2 regions of the Massilia endophytica genome follow, and region 1 is predicted to be linked to the other one. Evidence: predicted binding sites of a transcription regulator. Region 1 holds the regulator's gene; the other holds the start of a gene.
What was found. The regulator LexA, encoded in region 1, represses DNA repair genes until DNA is damaged. The targets are predictions, from matches to a motif close to ACTGTATNNNNATACAGT.

Region 1 (9,309 bases):
AGCCGTCGATCTTGCGCGGTGTGGAGCGCACGAACACCCAGGACACCAGCAGCATGATGACGGAACCCAGCACAAAGCCCAGCAGCGGCGCCACCACGATGAAGACGACAGTCTTGATCAGGCCACCGGAGATCAGGGCGCCCGTGCCCGCCTTGGCCACCGCGGCGCCCACCAGGCCGCCGATCAGGGCGTGCGAGGAAGACGAAGGAATGCCGTAGTACCAGGTGATCAGGTTCCAGACGATGGCGCCCACCAGGGCCCCGAAGATCACGTAGTGGTCCACCACATGGGGGTCGATGGTGCCCTTGCCGATGGTGGTCGCCACCTTCAGACCAACCACGAAGATCGCGATGAAGTTGAAGAAGGCGGCCATGGCCACCGCGGTCTGCGGTTTCAGGACGCCGGTGGACACCACGGTCGCAATCGCGTTCGCGGCATCGTGGAAGCCGTTCATGAAGTCAAACACCAGCGCGAGGAAGATCAGTGCTGCCAGGGCGTAGATGCTGATTTGGAGGGTCTGCATAGATTATTCTTTTCTGATGCCTGCGAGGGCTTTTTATGCGTTTTCGACGATGATGCCTTCGATGATATTGGCCACGTCTTCGCAGCGGTCCGTCACCGTTTCCAGGATCTCGTAGATGGCCTTCATCTTGATCAGGTTGCGCACGTCAGGCTCGTCGCGGAACAGCTTGGACATGGCGGCGCGCATCACGTGGTCGGCGTCCGATTCCAGGCGGTCGATCTCTTCGCAGATGGCCACGATGTCGCGCGCATTGTTCATGTTGGCCAGCAGGGCCACGGCGTCCTTGACCTTCTCGCAGCAGGCCAGCACCAGTTCGGCCAGGCGCTTCGCTTCCGGGGTCACGGAGTGCAGGTCGTACAGGGACACGGTCTGGCCCGCGTCTTCCATCATGTCCAGGATGTCGTCCATCTTGGTGATGAGCTTGTGGATGTCGTCGCGGTCGATGGGGGTGATGAAGGTCTTGTGCAGCAGGTCGACGCAGGTATAGGTGATCTTGTCGGCCTGCTTCTCGATGCTCTCGATGGCGTGCACGCGGTTTTCCAGGTCGTCGAAGCTGGTCATCAGGCCCAGCATCTCGCGCGCGCCCTTCACGCACAGTTCCGCGTGCTGGTTGAACAGGTCAAAGAATTTGCCCTCGGTGGGCATCAAGCGTCCAAACATTTTATTCTCCGTTAATTGATTCGTCGGTACTGCCAGGGCCGAGGGCCCCTCTGGGTTAGTCGCCTTGGTAGATCGACAGGTTACCCGTGTAGTTGCCAAACTTGGTGTACATGCCCATCCACGTCAGGCGGATCGCGCCAATCGGGCCGTTACGCTGCTTGCCGATAATGATCTCGGCCGTTCCCTTGTCCGGCGAGTCGGGGTTGTACACCTCGTCGCGGTAGAGGAAGATGATCACGTCCGCGTCCTGTTCGATAGCGCCGGATTCGCGCAGGTCGGACATCACGGGACGCTTGTTCGGTCGTTGCTCCAGGGAGCGGTTCAGCTGCGACAGCGCGATCACCGGGCAGTGCAGCTCCTTCGCCAGGCCCTTCAGCGAACGCGAGATCTCGGAGATCTCGGCGGCGCGGTTGTCGCCCGGCTGCGAGCCCTGCATCAGCTGCAGGTAGTCCACGATGATCAATCCCAGCTTGCCACATTGGCGCGCCAGGCGGCGCGCGCGGGCGCGCATCTCGATGGGGTTCAGGGCCGGCGTCTCGTCGATATAGAGCTGGGCCTCGTTCATCTTCTGGATGGCGTGCGTCAGGCGCGGCCAGTCCTCGTCGTTCAGCTTGCCGGTCCGCAGGCGGTGCTGGTCCAGCTGGCCCACCGAGCCCAGCATACGCATGGCCAGCTGGGCGCCGCCCATCTCCATGGAGAACACGGCCACGGGCAGGCCCGCCTCGATGGCGACGTTCTCGCCGATGTTCACGGAGAAGGCGGTCTTGCCCATGGAAGGACGGCCCGCCACGATGACCAGGTCGCCCGGCTGCAGGCCGGAGGTCATGCGGTCCAGGTCGATAAAGCCCGTGGGCACGCCCGTGATCTCGCTGCCGCTGTCGCGCGAGTAGAGTTCGTCGATGCGCTCCACCACCTGGGTCAGCAGGGGCTGCACGGCCGTCCAGCCCGAGGCGCCGCGCGCGCCCTGCTCCGCGATGGCGAAGATCTTGGACTCGGCCTCGTCCAGCATCTGCTTGACTTCCTTGCCCTGGGGGTTGAAGGCGTTGCCCGAGATCTCGTCGGCCACGGTAATGAGCTTGCGCAGCACGCCGCGGTCGCGCACGATCTCCGCATAGCGGCGGATGTTCGCGGCGGACGGCGTGTTCTGCGCCATGGCGTTCAGGTACTGCAGGCCGCCCACCTCCTCGGCCTTGCCGAGCATGGTGAGGGTTTCGAAAACGGTGATGACGTCGGCGGGCTTGCCGGCGTTAATCAGGCGCACCATCTGTTCGAAGATGATGCGGTGGTCGTAGCGGTAGAAATCGTCCGCGTGCATGAAGTCCGCGATACGGTCCCAGGCCGCGTTGTCGCGCAGCAGACCGCCGATCACCGATTGCTCGGCTTCGATGGAATGGGGCGGGATGCGGAGGGCGTCGACTTGCGGATCGGATGGAGCGGCGGCGTTCATGGCGGGCATTATACCTGCTTCAGCAAGGCGTCAAAAAATTCCGGCAATAAAAAAGCCGGGGCGAACCCGGCTTTTTTATTTGTACAACAGTCTTGGCGTGGAAGGAATTCCAGGCCTGGACTTAGGCAGCTTCGCCCACGACGGCGACGGTCACTTCGACCACCACGTCGGTGTGCAGCTGCACGGACACAGGGTGCTCGCCCGTGGTCTTCAGCGGGCCGGTCGGCATGCGCACGGCAGCTTTTTCCACGGCGAAGCCGGCCTTGGTCAGGGCTTCGGCGATGTCGTAGTTGGTCACGGAACCGAACAGGCGGCCATCCACGCCGGCCTTCTGGGCCACGGTGACGGTCATGCCGTTCAGCTTCTCGCCTTGCGCCTGGGCGGCAGCCAGCTTGGCAGCGGCGGCTTTTTCCAGTTCAGCGCGCTTGGCTTCGAATTCGGCCACAGCGGCGGTGGTGGCACGGCGTGCCAGTTTTTGCGGGATCAGGAAGTTACGTGCGTAGCCGTCCTTGACCTTCACCACGTCGCCCAGGTTGCCGACGTTGATAACTTTTTCCAACAGAATGATTTGCATAGTGTTCTCCAGGATGGCCGATTAAGCGTGGTGCAGATCGGTGTAAGGCAGCAGGGCCAGGTAGCGGGCGCGCTTGATGGCGGTGTCCACTTGACGCTGGTAGTGCGCCTTGGTGCCGGTCAGACGGGCTGGCATGATCTTGCCGTTTTCCTGGATGAAGTCTTTCAGCGTGTCTACATCCTTGTAGTCCACTTGCTCAACGCCGGCGGCGGTGAAGCGGCAGAACTTCTTGCGCTTGAACAGAGGATTTTGCTGCTTGCGCTTTTCTTTCAGCTTAGCTTTGTTTTTGTCGAACTTTTTACCGAATGCCATTTTAGGCTCCTGTATCTAAATGTGCGCTGCTCTCGGCAGCACGGAAATCAATGATGTGAAATACCAGGCTTTTGCTGTTGCGGTTTTTCTTGGCCAGGAAACCCGTGAACTCGTAGACTCCGCCCAGGGCCGCCGCGTTGAACCGTCCTGAAATCTCCCCCGCAGCGACTGCGGCGATGTCGAACTCGGTCAATCGGGCGATGCCTGCCTCCATCTGTTGCGAACTGTGCTGCAGTACTGCATTCACAATCGGCAGACCGGCCGGGGTGTAGCGCAAGGCGTCCCGTTCGGTGATGAGGGCGGTGAACTGGAGTTGGTTCAGTTCCGTTTCCTGCTAAGACTTAGGCCGCTGCGGCTGCTGCTGGTGCTTCGGCGCGATGGCTCTTGGCCGCGTCTTCACGCTGGACCGACTTCATCATCGGCGAAGGAGCGGTTTCCGCTTTCTTCATCTTGACGGTCAGGTGACGCAGCACGGCATCATTGAATTTGAATGCGGTTTCCAGTTCGACCAGAGTCTCGTTGTCGCACTCGATGTTCATGCAGATGTAGTGTGCCTTGGCCAGTTTCTGGATCGAGTACGCCATTTGACGGCGGCCCCAATCTTCCACGCGGTGCACGTTACCGCCGCGCGAGGTCACGCTGGCCTTGTAACGTTCGATCATCGCGGGCACTTGCTCGCTTTGGTCCGGATGGACGATAAATACGATTTCATAGTGACGCATGCAAACTCCCTTAAGGACTGTGAAAATAGCCCACCCCGGCGTCAAGACGAGTGTGGGAAGAGGTAAGCCCGCAAGCATAGCAGGTTTCGCTGCTGATTGGAAGAGCGGCCAGGGGGACAGACCCCTTTAAGAAATATTTCGCCCAAAACAACAAATTCCTTGCAATATCCCTCGCACTGTACAAAAATACAGTCTGTCGATATCCACAGTGACACACCATGATCAAGCTGACTGCAAGGCAAGAAGAAATCCTCAATCTCATCAAGGACGCGATCGAGAACACCGGATTCCCGCCGACCCGCGCCGAGATTGCGGCCGAGCTGGGCTTCAAGTCCGCCAACGCCGCCGAGGAGCACCTGAAAGCGCTGGCGCGCAAGGGCGCCATCGAAATTACCGCCGGCACCTCGCGCGGCATCCGCCTGCTGGGCTCCTTTGCCGAGTCCAGCACGCCGATGGCGCACGTCCCTGCCCCGCTACTGATGAGCCTGCCGCTCATCGGCCGCGTCGCCGCCGGTTCCCCCATCCTGGCCCAGGAAAACCTGGAGACGAGCTACAGCGTCGACCCCAGCCTGTTCACCTCCAAGCCGGACTACCTGCTGAAAGTGCGCGGCGAGTCCATGCGCGACGTGGGCATCATGGACGGCGACCTGCTGGCCGTGAAGAAGGTGGACAGCGCCAAGAACGGCCAGATCGTCGTCGCCCGCCTGGGCAACGAAGTCACGGTCAAGCGCTACCGCCGCGTGGGCTCGGTGATCGAACTGCTGCCGGAGAACTCGGACTTCAAGACCATTACCGTCAACCCCGATGACGAGTTCGCGCTGGAAGGCTTGGCCGTCGGCCTGCTGCGCACCTGGCACTGAGCATGGGGTTCCAGCTTTACGGCAGCTGCGAGTCCGGCCACAGCTACAAGGTTCAGCTGATGCTGAACGTGGCGGGCGTGCCGCACGAGTACGAGGAGATCGACCTGCGCCTGGCGCGGGAAGACCGTCCCGAGCCTTTCCGCAGCCTGGCGAAATACGGCGAAGTGCCGCTGCTGGTGCATGACGGCAGGCCCTATGTGCAGTCCAACGCCATCCTGCTGCACATGGCCGAACACCTGAACGCCTATGGCGGCGAAACGCAGGAGCGGCTGGAACGCGTGCGCGAATGGCTGTTCTGGGAAGCGAACCGGGTCGGCATGTCCATGGCCCACCTGCGCTTCGGCCAGAAGTTCGACGACGAAGGCGCTTATTCGGGCACGGTGCTGCCCTGGTTCCGCCGCCGCTTCGATGCGGACATGATCCGTCTGGAAGAAGAGCTGGCGGACGGCCGCGCCTTCATCCTGGACGACCAGGTCAGCGCAGCCGATTTTTCCCTGTGCGGCTATATGTACTGGCCCGGGCAGGCCAGCGTGAGCTATCCGCCGCTGGTGCAGGCCTGGCTGAACCGCATCGCGGCCCTGCCAGGCTGGCAGCATCCTTACGAGATGCCGGGCGCCGATCCCTGGTAGTTCAGGCCAGAGCGGCGATCTTCAGGCGCCGGACGCCGATCCCTGGAAATTACCTGGGCTTGGCCGATATCACGGGCCGGCTGCGCGATTCCCACGCCAGCTCGCGGCGGCGCGCCTCCGTCGCCCGGCGCGCCTCCATAACTGCAAACTGGGCCAATTCCAGCTCCGCCATCTGGCGCGATAGCGCGACCCAGTCCGCATGCTGTTTTTCGACACCGGCTACTGCCGCCTGCGCCTCTTCCGAGAACGCCACGAACAGCTCTACCGGGAATTCCTTATTGTTGACCAACTCGGCGTTCAACCGGTCGGCAAAGCGCTTATAGCAAGCCTGCCAGCTCCGGTATGCCGCTTCCGTGCGCTGCGCAGCCTCCTCATTGCTTACCGGCTTGAGTGCGGGCGGCTCGCAGCCCGACTGACTGTAGCCGAGATGGTCGAATGGGGAGGCGGCCGATGCGGCGGTTGTCAGGGCGGCCAGAACAATTGCGCTCAGGGCTTTCATGTAAGGCTCCTTTCAGGATTGAGAGACTGCAGCACACCTTATCTCATCTCCGGAAGAGGAGCAATTCACTTGCATTGCGCTATCCAGCCGATAGCGCACCCCGGAAATCTTCCAGCAGATCGGCCGTATCTTCGATGCCCACCGAAACGCGGATCAGCGATTCGGCGATGCCCATGGAGGCGCGGCGCTCAGCCCCCATTTCGTAGAAGATGGTGTGCGCCACCGGAATCACCAGGGTGCGCGTGTCGCCCAGGTTCGAAGCCGGGACGGCGATCTTCAGGCGGTTCAGGTAGTCGAAGCAGTCGATGCCCTCTTTCAGCTCGAAGCTGAACAGCGAACCATAGGCCTTGAACAGTTCCGTGGAAACGCCGTGCTGGGGATGCGAGGCCAGGCCCGGGTAATACACGGCGGCCACCCTTTCGTCCTTCTCCAGCATTTCAGCCAGCGCCCTGGCATTGGCGCAGGTACGCTCCATGCGCAGCGCCAGCGTTTCAGCACCCACGGCGATATGGTGGGCCGCTTCCGGCGCCAGCGAAGCGCCGAAGTCGCGCAGGCCCTTGGCGCGGATCTGGGTGATGCCCCACATCGCAGGCGCCGCCTTCTTGTAGTTCTCGAAGATGTTCGGGAACTTCGACCAGTCATACATGCCGGTGTCCGTCAGGCTGCCCCCCAGGGCGTTGCCATGGCCGCCGATGGACTTGGTCAGCGAGTTCACCACCAGGCCCGCCTTCACCGCCTTCGGGCGGAACAGATAGGGCGTGGTCATGGTGTTGTCCACGATGTAGAGGATGCCGCGCTCTGCGCACAGCTCGCCGATGCGCTTCAGGTCCGCCACCTGGGTGCGCGGGTTGGCGATGGTCTCGACGAAGACAAGGCGGGTGTTCGGCTTCAGCGCCGCGGCCACGTTGGCCACGTCGGTCGCATCCACGAAATCCACACCCACGCCCTGCCCTGCCACCGTCTGCCACAGCGAGTTCGTGTTCCCGAACAGGAAGGAGGACGACACCACATGGTCGCCCGAGCGCAGCAGGCCCTGGAACACGGCGCCGATGGCGCCCATGCCCGTGGCGAAGCACAGCGTGGCGACGCCGTCCTCCATCTTGTTCACCTTGTCCTCCAGCGCCGACACGGTGGGATTGCCCTGGCGGCCGTAGCGGAAGCCGGGCTCCTTGCCCTGGAAGACGGAAGCCAGCTGGCGCGCGTCCGAATAGCCGAAGGCCACGGCGGTGTGGATGGGCTTGTGCAGCGAGTTCTGCTCGACCGGCTTCTGCCGGTCGTTGTGCAGGATGGTGGTGGTGAAGCCGTACTGTTTCATCAAGCTTCCGTGGTGGCGTAGTTGAGGTTCAGCTGGGTGCGCGCCGCATCCTCCACGCCCTTCTCCTTCGGATGGTGGCGTGCGTATTCGATGCGGTCCAGGTAGTCGGCCGACACGTCGCCCGTGATGTACTTGCCGTCGAAACAGGAAGCCTCGAACTGCTTCAGTTGGGGGTTCACGTCGGAGATGGCCTTCTTCAGGTCATCCAGGTCCTGGTACACCAGCGCGTCGGCGGTGATCTCCTTGCACACCTCTTCCACGGTGCGGCCATGGGCAATCAGCTCGTCGCGGGTCGGCATGTCGATGCCGTACACGTTCGGGTAGAGCACGGGCGGCGCGGCGGAGGCAAAGATCACCTTCTTCGCGCCGGAGTCCCGCGCCATCTGCACGATCTCGCGGCTGGTGGTGCCGCGCACGATGGAGTCGTCCACCAGCAGCACGTTCTTGCCCTTGAATTCATCGCCGATGGCGTTCAGCTTCTGGCGCACGGACTTCCTGCGCAGCGACTGCCCCGGCATGATGAAGGTGCGGCCGATGTAGCGGTTCTTGATGAAGCCTTCGCGGTATTCCTTGCCCAGGCGCAGGGCCAGCTGGATGGCGGCGGGACGGGAGGAATCCGGAATCGGCATCACCACGTCGATATCGTCCGCCAGGCCTTCGCGCTTGATCTTGTCGGCCAGGTACTCGCCCATCTTCAGGCGGGTGCTGTACACGGAGGCGCCGTCGATCACGGAATCAGGACGCGCCAGGTAAACGAACTCGAAGACGCAGGGATTGAGCGAAGGATTATCCGCGCAGATGCGGCTGTGCAGCTGGTTGTCGGCATCGATGAAGATGGCCTCGCCCGGCTCCACGTCGCGCACGAAGCGGAAGCCCATGCCTTCCAGCGCCACGGATTCCGAGGCGATCAGGTACTCCTTGCCCTGCGGCGTATCGTTCTCGCCCAGGCAGAGGGGACGGATGCCATGCGGATCGCGGAAGGCCAGCATGCCCACGCCAGCGATCTGCGCCACGGCAGCGTAGCCGCCGCGCACGCGGCGGTTCAGCACCGTCACGGCCTGGAACAGGGTAGCCGGTTCCAGCGAATAGCCGGTGGTGGCTTTCTGGATCTCGTGGGCCAGCACGTTCAGCAGCACTTCCGAATCGGAGTCCGTATTGATGTGGCGGCGGTCGTTCTTGAACATCTCGTTCTTGAGCTGTTCCCAGTTGGTCAGGTTGCCGTTGTGCGCCAGGGTGATGCCGAAAGGCGCGTTCACGTAGAACGGCTGCGCTTCCTCTTCGCTGGACGAACCGGCGGTGGGATAGCGGCAATGGCCGATACCGGAATTGCCCATCAGCGAACGCATGTTACGGGTGCGGAAAACGTCGCGCACCAGGCCATTGGCCTTGTGCATGCTGAACATGCTGCTATGGTTGGTCGCGATGCCTGCCGCATCCTGGCCGCGGTGCTGCAGAAGCAGCAGCGCGTCATACAGCAGCTGGTTGACGGGTTGGTGGGAAACGACGCCGACGATGCCACACATGGTGTGCTCCTAAACGAATGCTACGGATTTGAGGTATTCAAAATTGCACGTGCTGCGCCAGGGCAGCCGGCAGAAATGGTTTCACGGTGCGGGCGCCGTCTTCCGCCAAAGGGCTCAGCAGCGCGCGCTTCCAGAATTCCTGCTGCGGGATCGACGTCATCCCGCACAATATGACGGCGGCCAGCACGATTACAAGGCCGCGGCCCAGTCCAAAGATGGTGCCCAGCAGGCGGTCCGCCACCGTC
Region 2 (9,309 bases), 210 kb from region 1:
CTTGCGGAGGCGCTGCGCGCGATGGGCCATCACGACGAACATGTATTCGCCATTGAGCGCCATCTCGCGCGGCTGCGCCCTTAAGCGGCAGCCTGTACCGCGCTGAACTCCAGGGTTTCGCCGTCCGCGGGGATCAGCAGGCGGCTGCCAAGGCCCGCATGCCGCGCGGCCGATGCAAGCTGCGCGCGCGTCACCGGGCAATGCCCGAGCGCTTCCAGGTGGTTCGCCACCGTAATGCCGCCGAAACCGCGGCAAAACTCCAGTACCTCCTCCGCGTCCATGATGATTTCGTGGCCCAGGTCGAACTTCGCGCCGCCTGCAGGAATCACCGCCACATCGGGCTGGTGATGCGCGATGAAACTGCGCACGGTATCGGTCAGGATGGTGTCGCCGGAGAGGTAGAGGCTTGGTTCCCCCGGCATTTCGATGAAATAGCCCACCCCGTGCTCCATCAGCAGGCCCACCATGCCCCGCCCGTGCGTGCAGCGCACCGTCCTGATCGTTCCGCCGAAGAAGGGCTGCGGCGCCGCATGGTGCTCCGGCAGCGGCTGCACGTTCAGGCCGCGCTGGCGCAGGTGCTGCGCATCGTGCGGCGTGCAGATGACGGGAATCTGCTTCTCGCGCAGCCAGCGCTTGGCGGCGCGGTCCAGGTGGTCGAAGTGGCCTTTCTGGCAGTGGGTGATGAGGCAGTGCGTGACGGTCTCCAGCTCGGTCTCGGCCGACGGCGGCAGTTCGACCAGCGGGTTGCGTACCCGTTCCCCCAGCAGCCGCAATGGCGGCAGCGCGCCCTTGGGGGCCAGCATGGGATCGACAAGGATGCGCATGGCGCCAATGCTGATGATGGCGGTGGCGTTGCGTAGCTGAGTGATTTTCATGGCTGTTTTCCTTTCATGGATGAGCACATTGTGCCCATCCTGCTTCGCGTCTAGAATGGCCATATACGACATAAATCATCCATTTCCGGCCATGGCATCGAAACCCTTCCGCGTCGCACTCCTGCTCTATCCCGGCTGCATGCCGGCCGGGCTGTTCGCCTTCGCCGATCTGCTGCATGCCGCAAACCGGCGGTCCGGCAAGCCGGTGTTCGAACCGGTCTTTGCGGGTTTGCAGGAAGGCCTTGTGGAATGCGCCCATGGCCAGGCTCTGCGCGCGGCCAGTGCGATCCGCGAGGCGGCGCCGGACGCCGTGCTGGTTCCGGGATTCTGGGGCGAGTCCACGCGCCAGGTGGAGGTGGCGGTGGCACAGAACAGCGCTTTGATCCGCGCGCTGGCGGAGCTGCCGAGGGCCGTGGGCATCTGGAGCTACTGCACAGGCGTCTGCATCGCCGCGGCTACCGGACGCATGAACGGACAGGCTGCTACCGTGACGTGGTGGCTGGCGGATCTCGCGCGCCTGCGCTTTCCGAAGGTGCGCTGGCAAACCGAGAGCACGGATGTGTGGCACGAGCGGAACGCCTCTGCATCGGGCGTGAACGGTTATCTGCCGATTGCGCAGGCGGCCATCGAAAAACGCCTGAATGCAGACGCTTACCGCGAACTGGCGAAGCTGATGGTGCTGCCGCGGCCGGAACGCAGGCATCACGCCTTCCGCACCATGAACCTGATCGAACAGCCGAACCGGCTGCTGCGCCAGCTGCACGCCGTTGCCGAGCGGCTGCCCGCGTCGGACCTCACGCTGAAGCGGCTGGCGCAGGAACTGAATACCACCGAGCGGACGCTGGCCCGCAAGGTCGCTGCCGCAACCGGCCAGCCGGTGGCCAGCTATGTGCGTTGCCTGAAACTGAACCAGGTCAGCGAACGCCTGATCCACACCTCCCTGCCCGCCAGCAGCATCAGCGCAGAGCTGGGCTTCAGCAGCGATTCGGGCATGCGCCGCATGTTCAAGGAGCTGACGTCCCTCACACCAGCCCAGTACCGCCAGGCTTTCGGCCAGGCCTAGAAGAGATCGAGCTGGCCGGAGGAAGAAGCGCGGGTTTTGGCGGCGCGGGGCGGCACCACGACGGGACGTTTGAAGATGGTGCAGTCCAGTTGCTTGAAGCGCAGGCCGCGGCCGTGCATGCCCAGGCGCTGCACGGACTTGTCCACGCGCTGGCGTATCAGGTCCGCCCATACGCCCTCGCCGTGCATGCGGCTGCCGAAGGTGGCGTCGTAGTCCTTCCCGCCGCGCATGTCGCGCACGCGGTTCATCACGCGGGCCGCACGGTCGGGGAAGTGCGCTTCCAGCCATTCCTTGAACAGGGGGCTCACTTCCCAGGGCAGGCGCAGCACCACGTAGCTCGCCATGATGGCGCCTGCCTCAAAGGCCGCTTCCATCACGCGTTCGATGTCCGGCTCCGTCACGAAGGGAATGATGGGGGCAATGCTCACGCCAACAGGAATGCCAGCATCGGTCAGCGTGCGGATGGTGCGCAAGCGGCGCGACGGCGCCGCGGCACGGGGTTCCAGCGTGCGCGCGATAGCCGGGTCGAGCGTGGTCAGGGTGACGGAAGCCGCTGCCAGCCGCTTTGCCGCCATGGGTGCAAGAATGTCCAGGTCGCGCTCGATGAGCGAAGACTTGGTGATCAGGCCGACCGGATGGTCGCATTCCTGCAGCACTTCCAGCACCCGCCGGGTAAGCTTGTAGTCGCGCTCACAGGGCTGGTAGGCGTCCGTATTCACGCCGAGCGCAATGGGCTCGGGCTTGTAGCCCGCCTTTGCCAGCTCACCGCGCAGCAGCTCGGGCGCATTGACCTTCGCATACAGCTTGCTCTCGAAATCCAGTCCGGGCGAGAGACCCAGGTAGCTGTGCGTGGGCCGGGCGAAGCAGTAGATGCAGCCATGCTCGCAGCCGCGGTAGGGGTTGAGCGACACGCCGAAAGGAATGTCCGGCGACTGGTTGCGGCTCAGGATCGTGCGCGCCATCTCTTCGGTAACGTGCGTGCGGAAGATGCGGGGCGCTTCTTCCTCACGCTCCCAGCCATCGTCGTAGTCTTCGCGCTCATGCACCTCGTAGCGCCCCTGCAGATTGGAGACGGCGCCGCGCCCCTTCTGTGCATTGAGCGGCTTGGGCGGCAACATCACCTGCCCTTCGAATTCTTGGTCCTGCATGCGAAGCTCCGGAATACTGGATATATATACAGTATTTTATGCCCACTCTCCCCGCGCTGCAAGCGGGGCGCGTGCCCGGTGCTGGCGCTAGCTGGTATGATTCGCAATTCTCCGGATTCCGATCCCGGCGCCGTCCGACAGCGCAGCCGATCCCTTCCCCCAATCAAGAGCAATAACATGAGCAAAACGACCACTCTGCCATCCTTCTGGAGCAGGATTCCCCTCGCCTTTGGCGCCTTTTTCAAGACCCTGGGCGATGCCGAATTCGCCGCCCGCATCCAGCAGCCCGCCGCCGCACCTGTGCCAGCGCCCGCCCCAGCGCCTGCGCCAGCGCCCGCCCCGCTGCGCGAAGCCACGCCCGATGCCGCGCTCCAGCTTCTGAGCCTGTTCCAGCGCGAAGCGCGCCTGATCGATTTCACTCAGGAGAACCTGGGCGCCTATTCGGATGCTGACATCGGCGCCGCCGCGCGCGTCGTGCATGAAGGCTGCGCGAAGGTGCTGCGCGAGCATTTCACCATCGAGCCGGTGCGCAGCGAAGCGGAGGGCAGCCGCATCATCCTGCCGGAAGGCTTCGACGCGGCCTCCGTACGCCTGACCGGGAACGTGGTCGGCAAGGCGCCGTTCACCGGGTCCCTGAGCCACCGCGGCTGGCGCGCGAGCAGCGTGCGCCTGCCCAAGCTGGCCGAGACGCATGATGCAAAGGTCCTCGCTCCCGCCGAGGTGGAACTGTGAGCGAGCCGCGCTACGCCATCGGCATCGACCTTGGCACCACGCACAGCGCGCTGTCGTACGTGGACCTTGGCGGCAGCGAAGGCGAGAACACCGTACAGAAAGTGCTGCCCGTGCCGCAGTTGACGGCGCCGGGCACTGTCGAAGAACTGCCGCTCCTGCCATCCTTCCTCTATCTGCCGCATGCGGACGAATTGGCGCCGGGCGACCTCGCCCTGCCCTGGAGCGCGAGCGAAAATTCGGCGGTGGGCGAGATGGCGCGCAGCCGTGGCGCCACCACGCCTATCCGCCTTGTGTCCAGCGCCAAAAGCTGGCTGTGCCACCCCGGCGTGGACCGCCGCGCGGCCATCCTCCCCAGCGATGCGCCGGACGAGGTGCCGCGCGTATCTCCGCTGGCGGCGTCGGCCCGCTACCTCGAGCACCTGCGCCGCGCGTGGGATGCCGCGCATCCCGAAGCGCCTTTCGCGCAGCAGTCCGTCACGGTGACCATCCCCGCCTCCTTCGATCCGGGCGCGCGCGAGCTCACGGCGGAAGCCGCGCTGGCGGCGGGCTATCAGGGCCTGACCCTGCTGGAGGAGCCGCAGGCGGCGCTCTACAGCTGGATCCAGGGCAGCGAAGGCCGCTGGCGCAAGGACGTGAAGCCGGGCGACATCATTCTGGTGGTGGACGTCGGTGGCGGCACGAGCGACTTCTCGCTCATCGCCATCGCCGAGCGCGACGGCAAGCTGGAGCCGCACCGCGTGGCCGTGGGCGACCATATCCTGCTGGGCGGCGACAATATGGACCTGGCGCTGGCCCACCTGGTATCGCGCAAGCTGGCCGCCAACAGCACCCAGCTCGATGCCTGGCAGATGCGCGCCCTCACCTACGGCTGCCGCAGCGCCAAGGAACAACTGCTGGCCGATGCCAGCGCCGAGAGCTGCCCCATCGTGATCCCGAGCCGCGGCTCGAAGCTGATCGGCGGTTCGATCCGCACCGAGCTGACGCGCGCGGAGGTCTCGGCCTTCATCACCGATGGGTTCTTCCCCCAGGTGGATTCTTCCGCCCGCCCCGCCGTGCGCGCCCGCGCGGGCCTGACACAGCTTGGCCTGCCCTATGCGCAGGACGCGGCGATCACGCGCCACCTCGCCGCCTTCCTGGCGCGCCAGGTGGGTGCTACGGGCGAGCTGCCGGGTTTCACGCCGAACCCCGCACACAGCTTCCTGCATCCAAGCGCAGTGCTGTTCAACGGCGGCGTGTTCAAGTCGCAGCTGCTGTCGCAGCGCGTGATGGACACGCTGAACGGCTGGCTCGCCACCGAAGGCACGCCGCCTGCGCGCATGCTGGCCGGGGCCGACCTCGATCTGGCGGTGGCGCGCGGCGCGGCCTATTACAGCTATGTGCGGCGCGGCGCCGGGGTGCGCATCCGCGGCGGCACCGCCCGCTCCTACTACGTGGGAGTGGAATCCGCCATGCCTGCGATTCCGGGCATGGCCCCTCCCATCGAGGCACTGTGCGTTGCTCCATTCGGCATGGAAGAAGGCAGCGAATTGGAACTGCCCGGCCAGGAATTCGGCCTGGTGGTGGGCGAACCCGTGCACTTCCGCTTCTTCGGCTCCTCCGTACGGCGCCAGGACCAGATCGGCCAGGTGCTCGACTCCTGGAGCGGCGATGAGCTGACGGAGATGAACGAGATCCAGGCCACGCTGTCGCCGGAAGGCCGGCAGCCGGGCGAGGTGGTGCAGGTGCGCCTGCATGCGCGCGCCACCGAAGCCGGAACGCTGGAGCTGCTGGCCGTGGCCAGCGGCGGCCAGCGCTGGAAAGTGGAATTCGACGTGCGCAACGCCGAAGGAGCATGAAGCGCTACCTCGTCGGCATCGACCTGGGCACCACGAACACGGTGCTCGCCTGGCTTGCGCCCGGCGGCGATGCGGTCCAGCTGATGGAGATCGAGCAGCTCAGCGCACCGGGTGAAGTCAGCCCGTTCACGCTGCTGCCCTCCTCCCGCTACCATCCCGCGGAGGGCGAACTGGCCGCAGCGGAGCTGCAGCTCCCCTGGCCGCCCGGCGATCCCGCCGGGATGCCGCATGCCGTGATCGGCAGCCTCGCGCGCAAGCTGGGTGCGCAGTCGCCCGGGCGCATGGTGGCGAGCGCCAAGAGCTGGCTGTCGCATCCGGGCGTGGACCGCACGGCGCCCATCCTGCCCTGGGGGGCGGATGAAGGTGTCCCCAAAATCTCTCCCGTCGCCGCCAGCGCAAGCTACCTCGCCTATCTGCGCTCGGCATGGAATGCCCGCTTTCCCTCCTTCCCGCTGGAACAGCAGGAGATCGTGCTTACCGTTCCCGCCTCCTTCGACGAAGGAGCGCGCGCGCTGACGCTCGAAGCGGCGCGCATGGCAGGCCTGCCGCAACTGCGGCTGCTGGAAGAACCTCAGGCCGCCCTCTACGACTGGCTGCTGAGGCATCGCGACTCCCTGGCCGCGGAACTGGCGGACAGCCGCCTGGTGCTCGTCGCCGACGTGGGCGGCGGCACCACCGACTTCAGCCTCGTGAAGGTGGAGCTGGAACACGGCGAACCGGTGCTCACGCGCATCGGCGTCGGCAATCACCTGATCCTCGGCGGCGACAATATGGACCTTGCCCTCGCGCGGCTGGCCGAATCGCGCCTCGGCACGCCGGAAGGCGGCAGGCTGTCCGCAGGCAGGCTGGCGCAGCTTATCGAACGCTGCCGCTCGGCCAAGGAGCAGCTGCTGGCGGCGGATGCGCCGGACCAGCTTACCGTCACCCTTCTGGGCGCGGGCTCGCGCCTGATCGGCGGCAGCCGCTCCGCCACACTGTCGCGCGAGGAAGTGCAGCAGATCGTGACGGAGGGGTTCTTCCCCCTGAACCCCGAACAGCAGCAGCCGCAGCGTGCACGAGCGGCCATCGTGGAATTCGGCCTTCCCTACGCGAGCGATCCCGCCATCACGCGGCACCTGGCGGCTTTCCTGCGCCAGCACGCCGCCGCCTCGCGTGCCGCGCTGGGTGTCGGCGATGACGGCCGTCTGCCGGTGCCGGATACGCTGCTCCTGAACGGCGGCGTCTTCCACGCCGCGGCCCTCGCCCAAAGGCTCGCCGATACGCTCGCCGGCTGGCGCGGCACGCCGCTGCGCATCCTGCACAACGAGAGTCCCGACGTGGCGGTGGCGCGCGGCGCCGTCGCTTACTCGCTCGCGCGGGGCGGGCTTGCGCCTGCCATTGCCGGCGGATCGCCGCGCAGCTACTTCCTGCTGCTGGACACGGAAAAGCCGCCGGGCATCAAGCGCCGCGCCGTTTGCATTCTTCCACGCGGAACCGCGCCCGGGCGCGAACTGCGGCTGGATGGGCGCAGCTTTGCGCTGCGCGTGGGACGCCCGGTGCGGTTCCATCTCCTGTCTTCCACGGCCGACGAGGGCCTCCCTCCAGCCGCGGGCGACCTGCTGGAGCTCGATCCGGCCGATTACGTGCGCCTGCCGCCCGTGGCCATGGTGCTGCGCGAAGAAGGCAATGCAAACGCCCTCAAGGAAATCCCCGTGCAGCTTGCGGCAAGCCTGAGCGAGGTGGGCACCCTGGAAATTCACTGCGTGGCCGAGGCGCAGCGCTGGCTGCTCGAATTCCAGCTGCGCGGCGCAGACGAAGAAGAGGCGCAAGAAGAGACTGCGCCGCCGCGCTTCGACGACGCGGTGGAAAAGATCGAGCGCGTCTTTGGAACGCGCGCGCAGCAGGTCGATCCAAAAGAGGTGCGCCAGCTGCGCGCCCAGCTCGAGCAGCTGCTCGGCAGCCGCGAACGCTGGGCCACCCCGCTCCTGCGCCACCTGTTCGATGCACTGATGCAGCGGGCGAAAGGCCGCCGCCGATCCGCCGAGCATGAGCGGGTGTGGCTGAACCTTGCGGGCTACTGCCTGCGCCCGGGTTTTGGCGCAGCGCTCGACGACTGGCGCATCGGCCAGCTGTGGGCATTGTTCGAGACCGGCGTGCAGTATCACAAGGACAGCCAGGTCTGCGCGGAATGGTGGACGCTGTGGCGGCGCGTATCGGGCGGGCTGGGGACGGAGGCGCAGCTTCGCCTGCTGGACGACTTTGCCTTCAACCTGCAGGCGGATGCGCAGGAACGCGGCCGCAGGCCCGTCACGCTCGTCAACGGCAGCGAAGAGGACATGCTGCGGCTCGGCGCATCCCTGGAGCGCATTCCTTCCGCTTACAAGGCCGAGATCGGGGACTGGATGCTGCAGCAGATCCTCGGCATTCCGAAGCGCCCAGCGCGCGACGCGGCAAAAGCGGCCGGCGCGTACGCACGATACCTGTGGGCACTGGGCCGCGTCGGTGCTCGCCAGCCCTTCCATGGCAGCGCGCACGAAGTGGCGCCCATCGCAGCGGTGGAGCGCTGGCTCGGCGAGCTGCTGCAGCTGGACTGGCGCAAGATCGAACCCGCCGGTTTCGCAGCCGCCCACCTTGCGCGCATGACGGGCGACCGTTCGCGCGATATCGGCGGCGCCCTGCGCGAAAGCGTGATCGCAAAACTATCCGCTGCGAGCGCTCCGCCGTCCTGGGCCGCCATGGTGCGCGAAGCGGGCCAGCTGGATCAGGCCAGCGAGCAGCGCATGCTGGGCGACGCGCTGCCTCCTGGCCTCAAGCTGATTCGCTGACCGCCGCGGCGCGCAGGGCGGCGCCCTGCGCGGCCAGCGCCTGCTGCAGCTTCACGAAACCTTCGAAGGCTCCGAGCAGCGGCGAGAAACCTTCTCCTTCCAGCTGCGCCAGCGCATGGGCGGCTGCTTCCATGGTCGAAAGCTGGCCTGGCGCATGCGCCTTGCGTATTGCGTAGCGGGATTCGCCAATCTCGCGCAGCGCCAGGCGCGGCAAGGCCTGCAGGCGCGGGTTCAGGTACAGCATCTTGCGGCTCTTGCGCCACGTGGCGTCCAGCACGACCAGCAGAATGGATTCGGCGACGGAAAGCCACGCCTCATCCAGCGCTGGCGGCGCTGCCACTCCGGCAATATCGGGATAGAGAAGAACGGCCCTGCGGCCATCCAGCATGGCCGCCAGTCCGGCGTCTTCGAAGCGCTCGCCCACATGCAGCTCGCTGTTCGGAAGGCAGAGATGCAGCAGGCGCGCGCTGTTCTTGGCATTCGCCACTTCAAGCGGATGCTGGAGAACCAGCACCCTGGCGCGGCTGGAGACCGGCTGCACCAGGGAGCAGATACAGGCGCTTTGCGCGCGCAGGCAGGTGGCGCAGGCGGGACGTTGCGAAGTCATGCCCGCATTGTAGCCCCGCCTCAGAATTCTTCCAGCGCTTCCTGCTGGCGCGTTTTCGGCACGCTGCGCAGCATGGGCCGTGCGCGCGGTGCGCGGCCGGCGCCGGATGCGATCTGCGCGACGTCCAGGCGGAACAGGCTTACCGCCTCCGCCAGCCGCGCCGACTGGTCCTGCATCGAGGCGGCGGCGGCAGCCGCTTCCTCCACCAGTGCCGCGTTCTGCTGCGTGACTTCGTCCATCTGCGT

Region 2: a site for LexA is predicted at 3,102-3,119, ahead of LSQ66_RS13520 (PA0069 family radical SAM protein). Genes of this name have one in related genera too.

The regions. Positions count from the first base shown of each region.
Region 1 covers NZ_CP088952.1:3,192,124-3,201,432, forward strand. The annotation lists gene LSQ66_RS14555 (inorganic phosphate transporter) at 1-523, opposite strand, end outside; gene LSQ66_RS14560 (DUF47 domain-containing protein) at 557-1,183, opposite strand; gene LSQ66_RS14565 (replicative DNA helicase) at 1,239-2,639, opposite strand; gene rplI (50S ribosomal protein L9) at 2,752-3,204, opposite strand; gene rpsR (30S ribosomal protein S18) at 3,226-3,516, opposite strand; gene priB (primosomal replication protein N) at 3,518-3,838, opposite strand; gene rpsF (30S ribosomal protein S6) at 3,858-4,238, opposite strand; gene lexA (transcriptional repressor LexA) at 4,457-5,098, shown strand; gene LSQ66_RS14595 (glutathione S-transferase family protein) at 5,101-5,727, shown strand; gene LSQ66_RS14600 (hypothetical protein) at 5,777-6,226, opposite strand; gene LSQ66_RS14605 (cystathionine gamma-synthase family protein) at 6,306-7,541, opposite strand; gene purF (amidophosphoribosyltransferase) at 7,541-9,064, opposite strand; gene LSQ66_RS14615 (CvpA family protein) at 9,102-9,309, opposite strand, start outside.
Region 2 covers NZ_CP088952.1:2,980,753-2,990,061, forward strand. The annotation lists gene LSQ66_RS13505 (gamma-glutamylcyclotransferase) at 1-84, shown strand, start outside; gene LSQ66_RS13510 (MBL fold metallo-hydrolase) at 81-875, opposite strand; gene LSQ66_RS13515 (GlxA family transcriptional regulator) at 967-1,938, shown strand; gene LSQ66_RS13520 (PA0069 family radical SAM protein) at 1,935-3,086, opposite strand; gene LSQ66_RS13525 (DUF2760 domain-containing protein) at 3,264-3,818, shown strand; gene LSQ66_RS13530 (Hsp70 family protein) at 3,815-5,653, shown strand; gene LSQ66_RS13535 (Hsp70 family protein) at 5,650-8,457, shown strand; gene LSQ66_RS13540 (tRNA-uridine aminocarboxypropyltransferase) at 8,441-9,064, opposite strand; gene LSQ66_RS13545 (methyl-accepting chemotaxis protein) at 9,085-9,309, opposite strand, start outside.